Regions from separate parts of the Bacillus sp. 41-22 genome, predicted to be linked through region 2. Evidence: predicted binding sites of a transcription regulator. Region 2 holds the regulator's gene; the other holds the start of a gene.
What was found. Region 2 encodes LexA, which represses DNA repair genes until DNA is damaged. Its sites were predicted from a motif close to CGAACATATGTTCG; they were not measured.
Positions count from the first base shown of each region.

Region 1: LCF45_RS18710 (ImmA/IrrE family metallo-endopeptidase) is a predicted target of LexA. The motif match lies at 1,212-1,225, and genes of this name have one in related genera.

Region 1 covers NZ_CP084035.1:3,678,496-3,681,926, reverse strand. The annotation lists gene LCF45_RS18715 (recombinase family protein) at 1-549, opposite strand, end outside; gene LCF45_RS18710 (ImmA/IrrE family metallo-endopeptidase) at 661-1,185, opposite strand; gene LCF45_RS18705 (hypothetical protein) at 1,300-1,617, opposite strand; gene LCF45_RS18700 (DEAD/DEAH box helicase) at 1,636-3,431, opposite strand, start outside.
Region 2 covers NZ_CP084035.1:3,491,424-3,494,854, reverse strand. The annotation lists gene LCF45_RS17800 (PadR family transcriptional regulator) at 1-236, shown strand, start outside; gene LCF45_RS17795 (DUF1700 domain-containing protein) at 229-771, shown strand; gene LCF45_RS17790 (DUF4097 family beta strand repeat-containing protein) at 772-1,575, shown strand; gene lexA (transcriptional repressor LexA) at 1,679-2,293, opposite strand; gene LCF45_RS17780 (YneB family resolvase-like protein) at 2,435-3,091, shown strand; gene LCF45_RS17775 (DUF896 domain-containing protein) at 3,137-3,376, shown strand; gene LCF45_RS17770 (bifunctional metallophosphatase/5'-nucleotidase) at 3,417-3,431, opposite strand, start outside.

The DNA of each region.
Region 1 (3,431 bases), 190 kb from region 2:
TTCTTCTGAATTAATCGTTAACGTACGCTCTCGCTTATTTAAACGGTGGATATCATAACCATAAGGCGCATGGGTACCGAGGTAATTACCAGCCTCTACACTTGCGATACGGCCGCGTTGCATACGGCGTGTAATAATCTTTAACTCCTTACGTGCCATAAACGCTTCAAATTCGCTGTATTCTTCGTCCCACTCATCATTAAGGTCATAAGTCTTCCTTGGTGTCATAATCTTCGTATTCGAGCGTTTAAACGTCTCTAAAATGATTCCTTGCTCTTTCATACCACCACGACCTAAACGGTCCATATCCATGCAAAGAACAGCATCATATTTGTTATCTTCAATTTCTTCAAGTAGCGCCAACATTTCAGGGCGTTTCACTAAGCTCTCACCAGAAACAATTTCCTCACGGACAGCTAAAATATTTAAGTTCATTTCCTTGGCAATTTTCAGCAGGGTAGAGCGGTGCTTTGCTAAAGTTTCGCCTTCACCGCGTGCTTCGGCTTCGAGGTCGGCACGTGATTTACGTAGGTAGATTGCGGTTTTCATAGGAATTCCTCCTCTTATTAATAACCATTATATAAAATTAATTCGAATAAATTATAAAAAATGTTAGAAGTATTTTACATAAAATAAGCTAAATGCTATGTATATTTTTTATTATGTAATTAAGCATATTTGCGGAAAAATAGTTTGTAGATGAGCAGCTAACAATTGATTTTCATAATGTAATAAGCGCTGTTTTGCCAGATGAAACGAAACATTGAAAGTTTTTGCGATGAAGTGTATTGATTCTTTTTGTGTTTCAGGAAAGTCTAATGTCCTTAACATAAAAGTCGGAATACAAAAATGTAGCATGAAATTCTTAGCTTTTGTTTCTTGATAATCTAAAAATAATTTTGACATATATAGTTGATTTCCTACATGGAATAGAACATGACAAAGTTCATGGCCAAAATCTTCCCATTGATAATAAGATGCATTTCGATTATCAATAATAATACTCGGTAAATCACCTCTATAAATAGCACGACTTCCCAGTGGGACAGAATGTAGCCAAATATTTAGCTTTTGAGCAATCAATGTCATATCAAGTTGTTCTGGAACAAAGATAGATAAGGAATGCAAAAGGTTCTCAATATAGTCTTCGATTTGTGTTGTGTAGTAGGGCTGTGTTTTATGCATATCATTTCACTCCATTGCTCAAATTACAAACGTATGTTCTTATTTTACTGTAAAAAGAAAAGCCCGTGAAGGGGCTTTTCTAAAAGTTGTTATTTACTTGAGTTATGCTTCAGCTTAAGAAGCACATAAATCATTTGTTTTTGATTTTGTAAGGTAACTATCTAAGATTTTTCTGGAGAATATTGTATGAACTTCATAAGAAGTCACTAGTTTCCAAGTAATAAGTAAGTCGTCCTTATAAGTTAGTTCATCAACCGTTTTAGTTAGGCAATCTACATAGCCAGTTGTAACATGGACAATTAAACATCCATCTGAGTTTGTTTGGAAAGATGTATCTAATATTTTTCCGCCTTTTTGTATATTGCTAGCTATTAAATCAAGGTAATGCATACCTTTGTAGATAAGGTTCCTTTCTGTATCACATTGTATCATTTTGGATTCCTCCCAATACTATTTTTCACCGTATTGATTTAAATAATAATCTATTTTTTCTAAGAAACGTTTTTTGGCAGCTGCAAAATCTTCTGGTAAGTATGAGCTAAAATGTTTTTTTGTTGTACTATATAACCCTTGTTTAAAGTTCCTTACAATATATCCTATATTATTTATAGGATCATTATCAATAGTATTTTCTGCATCATACAACTCAAAACCTTCTTTTTCTAGAACGGACGTTCTGAAAAAGTCATCTAATTTTGAATGCATCCATTTTGTGAAATCTTTACGGATTGTTTCAGCTAACACTAACCTTTGGTATTCATCAAAAGTTTTGTTATGCTGATCTTGGTTTTTGGTTTCTAAATTGCTAATAAGAAGTTCAGCTTCATCTTTATCAATTAAACCTTCGCGTTCCATAGTAGTAACTTGGTCAATTTTTCTTTGCATGATTTGTTGTTCTTCACTAATCAAGCTATATGTAGCATGTTTAAATTGCTCATATCCATTTGTTGTGAAAGCATCTTGCTTTCCTAATCCTTTAGGTGAGTATGCGCTAACAGACCCTATGTTTACAAGACCTGGATTCGGATCCAAATCAGCAGAAGGAATTTTTTCAAGAACAGGTTCTTTTTCTACAAAGCCTAATTCATCAAAAGCAAAAGCCATTTGCTGTGAAATATCTTCAGCCTGTTTTTTTAATGTTTGTCCATATTCTTCTTGAGTTTTGTAGTAATACCATAATTTTTCCAGACCGAGCTCTTGATGATATACTACATTACAGAAATTGTTTACATCATGTTGATCTTGACTATATATTTTTCTTAATCCACGTCCTATAGCTTGAGCATAAGGGGAAAGAGTTTTAAATGGTCTGAAGATGGAAATTACAGAGATATTAGGATTATCATAACCCTCTCCTAACATTTGGATATTTACCATGACATCATATTGGCCGTTTGCAAAATCGTTTAATCGTATTTCAATTTGTTCTGGCGATAATCGACTACTGACATAAGTACACGAAAGACCACAATCTTCAAACCATTTTGTAACTAATTGTGCATGGTCATCATTACATGTAATTGCTAAAACTTGATGATTCGGGTAGCTTTTTCGTTTTAATTCCAAAATTTCCTTTGTGTGATTGATTACTTGTTTAGAACATATTTCATCCATGGCTATTGTTCTATTAATCCAATCATTTCCTAGGATTTTTTTTGCTTCTTCTAATGAATAATCTTTTCCACTTTCTGGGTCATGAAAATTTAATTCCCCAGGAATCCCTTCTGCTTTTACAACATTTTTTAATAACCCATCTTCTATTGCCTCTGCTAATGTATATTCGAAAATCGGATCATATTCATGGGTAGAAATCTTTAAGTTATCACTGCGGAACGGTGTCGCGGTTAATTTAATGATTTTAGAAGCATTAAAATAATCTAAGGTGTTTTGCCACATATCTGCTGCAACATGGTGAGCTTCATCAATGATAATCATGTCAAAGAAGTCACGATCTACTAATTCTTTTAAATTAACTTCTTCACTGCTACCAACAATCTTATGGATATTTGTAATTACAATATCTGAGAGATCTAGCTTTCTTAAAACTTGTTGTTTAGATTCTTCGTCTTTACTATTAAATCCTTGGTATAAGTAGCTTTTTGGAAATTTACTTCGATCTAGTATAACCTTTCGCTTATACCAAAATGTATTTTCAGGATTTGTAATCGAGTCAAATTCTTTAAATACCGTTTTTCGAACGATCCGTCCTGGAGTAACCACTAAAACTCTTCCTTTGCTTAAACCAA
Region 2 (3,431 bases):
AGCAAATCTCTAATAAATTTTTAATATCGGAAGGTTCTGTATATCCGTTATTACGTCGTTTAACGAAAGAGGGATATTTTCAAACGTATTTAAAAGAATCCACGGAAGGACCGCCCCGTAAATATTATCAACTAACAGAGCAAGGAGAGATGCAACTTACTTTATTAGTAACAGAGTGGCGTGATTTTGCTAAAGGTGTTCAAGAAATTATTGAAGGGGTGGAATGGGATGAGTAAAGAGCAGTTTCTTAAAGAATTATCAAGTCATCTTAGAAAGTTACCAGAAGAAGAGCGACAAGATATTTTATTTGATTATGAAGAGCACTTTCAGTTTGGGATGGAAGAGGGGAAAACTGAATCAGAAATAATAAAGGGACTTGGCTCTCCGAAAGTAATTGCGAAAGACTTACTTGCGATGTATCGATTTGATGAAATGAAAAAAGATCCGTCGACTTCAAATGTGACAAGAGCTGTCATGGCAGCGGTTGGACTTAGTTTGTTTAATTTTATTATTGTGTTAGGCCCGTTAGTTGCAATTATAGCTTTTATATTTTCCTTTTGGGTCGGTGGGATTGCTAGTGTAGTGACACCATTTTTCGTTATTGTAAAAGTATTTATGGGCACTTTTATATGGTTGGATCTTTTCGTTAGTATAACGTTTGTCGGAGTAGGTTTGTTGTTATGTATTGTAGCTTATTATAGTACGAAGTGGTTTAAAAGATTATGTGTACGCTATGTAGTCTGGAACTTCAAAATGATAAAAGGGGAGTAGATGATGAAAAAGATATTATTAGTAGCTATCGCTTGTATCATTATTGGAGTAATAGGGATTTCACAAACATATGAAAAAGCAGTACAAACTGCAGAGAAAGGAGATAAAGAGGACGTAATTAAAAACGAAACGCTAAAAAATGTAGAAGTTAAGTTAGATGCTGGAGATATTGTTGTCCAAAAATCTCCTGATTCCTCTTTTTATGTAAAGCAAAAAGGAGACGTAAGTAAACAGGAGATTCGTATTGCTGAAGATGGTGATACATTAAAAATCATAGGGGAAATAGAAAAAGGTGTTTCATTTGATTTTTCATTTTACAATTTCGGATTTCAAACGCCTACATTGACTATATTAGTACCTGAACGTTCTTATCAAGAGATAAAAGTAAATTCATCCGCTGGACAAATAGAAATAAGTAATGTGAAAAGTGACCGCGTAAGTGTTGAAACACTCGCCGGAGAAGTGGATTTGAAACATGTAACAGCAAAGAGTGTGGAGGGGTCTACAAAAGCTGGTGAGGTGAATTTTAAAAAAGTCATAGGGAAAGTAACAGCAAAAACGGCTAGTGGGGATATAGATATTATTGATCATGATTCTAAATATGATTTAGAGGTAAGTTCAACTGCTGGAGATGTAGATATTACTTTATTGGAAAAACCACAAGATGCAGTTATAACTGGGCAAACTGCTGCTGGAGACGTGACAATTTTTAATGAAGACAATAAAAATATAACGATTGGTAATGGTAGTAAAAAGATTAGCGGTAAAACCGCTGCTGGAGATGTTACTATTGAAACGCGTTAATAATTAATGAAACGCATTCTTTTGAATGAACGGAAATCTATCAAAATATAAAAAGAAGATAATTACCTATATAAATAAGGGAATTATCTTCTTTTTATTATTTTTAATGTAAATCACGATATACGCCAATTACTTTTCCAATAACTGACACTTGTTTTAAAATAATAGGTTCTAGTGAAGAGTTTTCCGGTTGTAGACGGAAATGATCTTTTTCTTTATAGAAACGTTTAACAGTTGCTTCGTTATCTTCTGTTAAAGCAACTACAATTTCACCGTTGTATGCAGACTGTTGTTGGCGAACAACAACTAAATCACCATCAAAGATACCGGCTTCAATCATGCTATCTCCAGAAATGCGTAACATAAACACTTGATCTGCTCCAGCAACGATACTAGCTGGAAGTGGGAAGTGATCTTCTACACTTTCGACTGCTGTAATCGGTAAACCGGCAGTAACTTTTCCGATGATTGGAACTTGAATAACAGATTGTGTTTCCGTTCGGTTGTCACCTAAAATTTCAATTGCGCGTGGTTTTGTTGGATCGCGTCGAATATATCCCTTTTCTTCTAGTCGTGATAAATGTCCGTGCACTGTAGAACTAGAAGCAAGGCCGACTGCTTGACCGATTTCACGTACGGAAGGTGGATATCCTTTTTCTTGTACTTTTAGCTTAATAAAGTCGAGAATGTCTTGCTGGCGTTTCGTTAACTTTTCCATGTTTTCTAACACCTCGTTTTCTTTCATTTTTCTTATTATTAAGTATAACATGCGAAAAAACATTCTACAAACATAAGTTCGAACGAAAGGCAAATTTATGATACACTATAAGGAAAATATAGTGAGAAAGAAGGGTTCAAAATGAATGCAATTATTTATGCACGTGTGAGCACAACAAAAGAAGAACAGGAAACATCATTATTGCGTCAAAAAGATGAATTATTGCATTTAGCTGAGCGCTATCAAATGGATGTTACAAAGGTAATTGAGGAGCAGGCTAGCGGTTATACAATTGAACGTGATGGCATATTAGAAGTGCTAGATACAATTCGAGATGAACAAGTTGATGTACTACTTATACAAGATGAAACGCGTCTTGGTAGAGGAAATGCAAAGATTGCATTAATGCATTGTTTACATAAAGAGGGGATAAAAGTTTATACACACACACATAGTGGTGAATTACAGCTTTCAGATTCTGATTCGATGGTGCTAAATATAATTGGGATCGTTGAAGAGTATCAAAGAAAGATCCACAATTTAAAAATTAAACGTGGCATGCAAAGAGCAGTGGAGAAAGGATTTCGTCCAGAAAATAATTTGAAAAATCGTCATTTAAGCGTAGGACGTGAGAAAAAAGAAGTGCCAATTGAGGAAATTGTACGTTTGCGCCGGAATGAATTAACTTTTGAAGAAATTGCAGCAACACTTCGTGGTTTTGGTCATGATGTTTCAAAAGCAACTGTACATCGAAGGTATGTAGAATATACAAAGCAATTGCTTGATAAAGAGGACTAACTATTGTATGATAATAATCAGTTTTGAGTAGAAGGGGGATTCGAGATGCCAAGTCAAGAACTCATTGAACGCATTAACTTCTTAGCGAAAAAAGCAAAAGCTGAAGGCTTAACTGAAGAAGAACAACGTGAGCGCCAATCGCTTCGTGAACAATATTTAAAAGGATTTCGTCAAAATATGTTAAACGAATTAAAAGGAATTAAAGTCGTTAACGAAGAAGGCACGGACGTTACACCGGCGAAATTAAAAGCTTTAAAAAAGCAGGATAATGCAAAATTAAATTAAAAGATGGGCATAGCCCATCTTTTTTTATTTGTTAAAATTGTTATTTAATAACTTT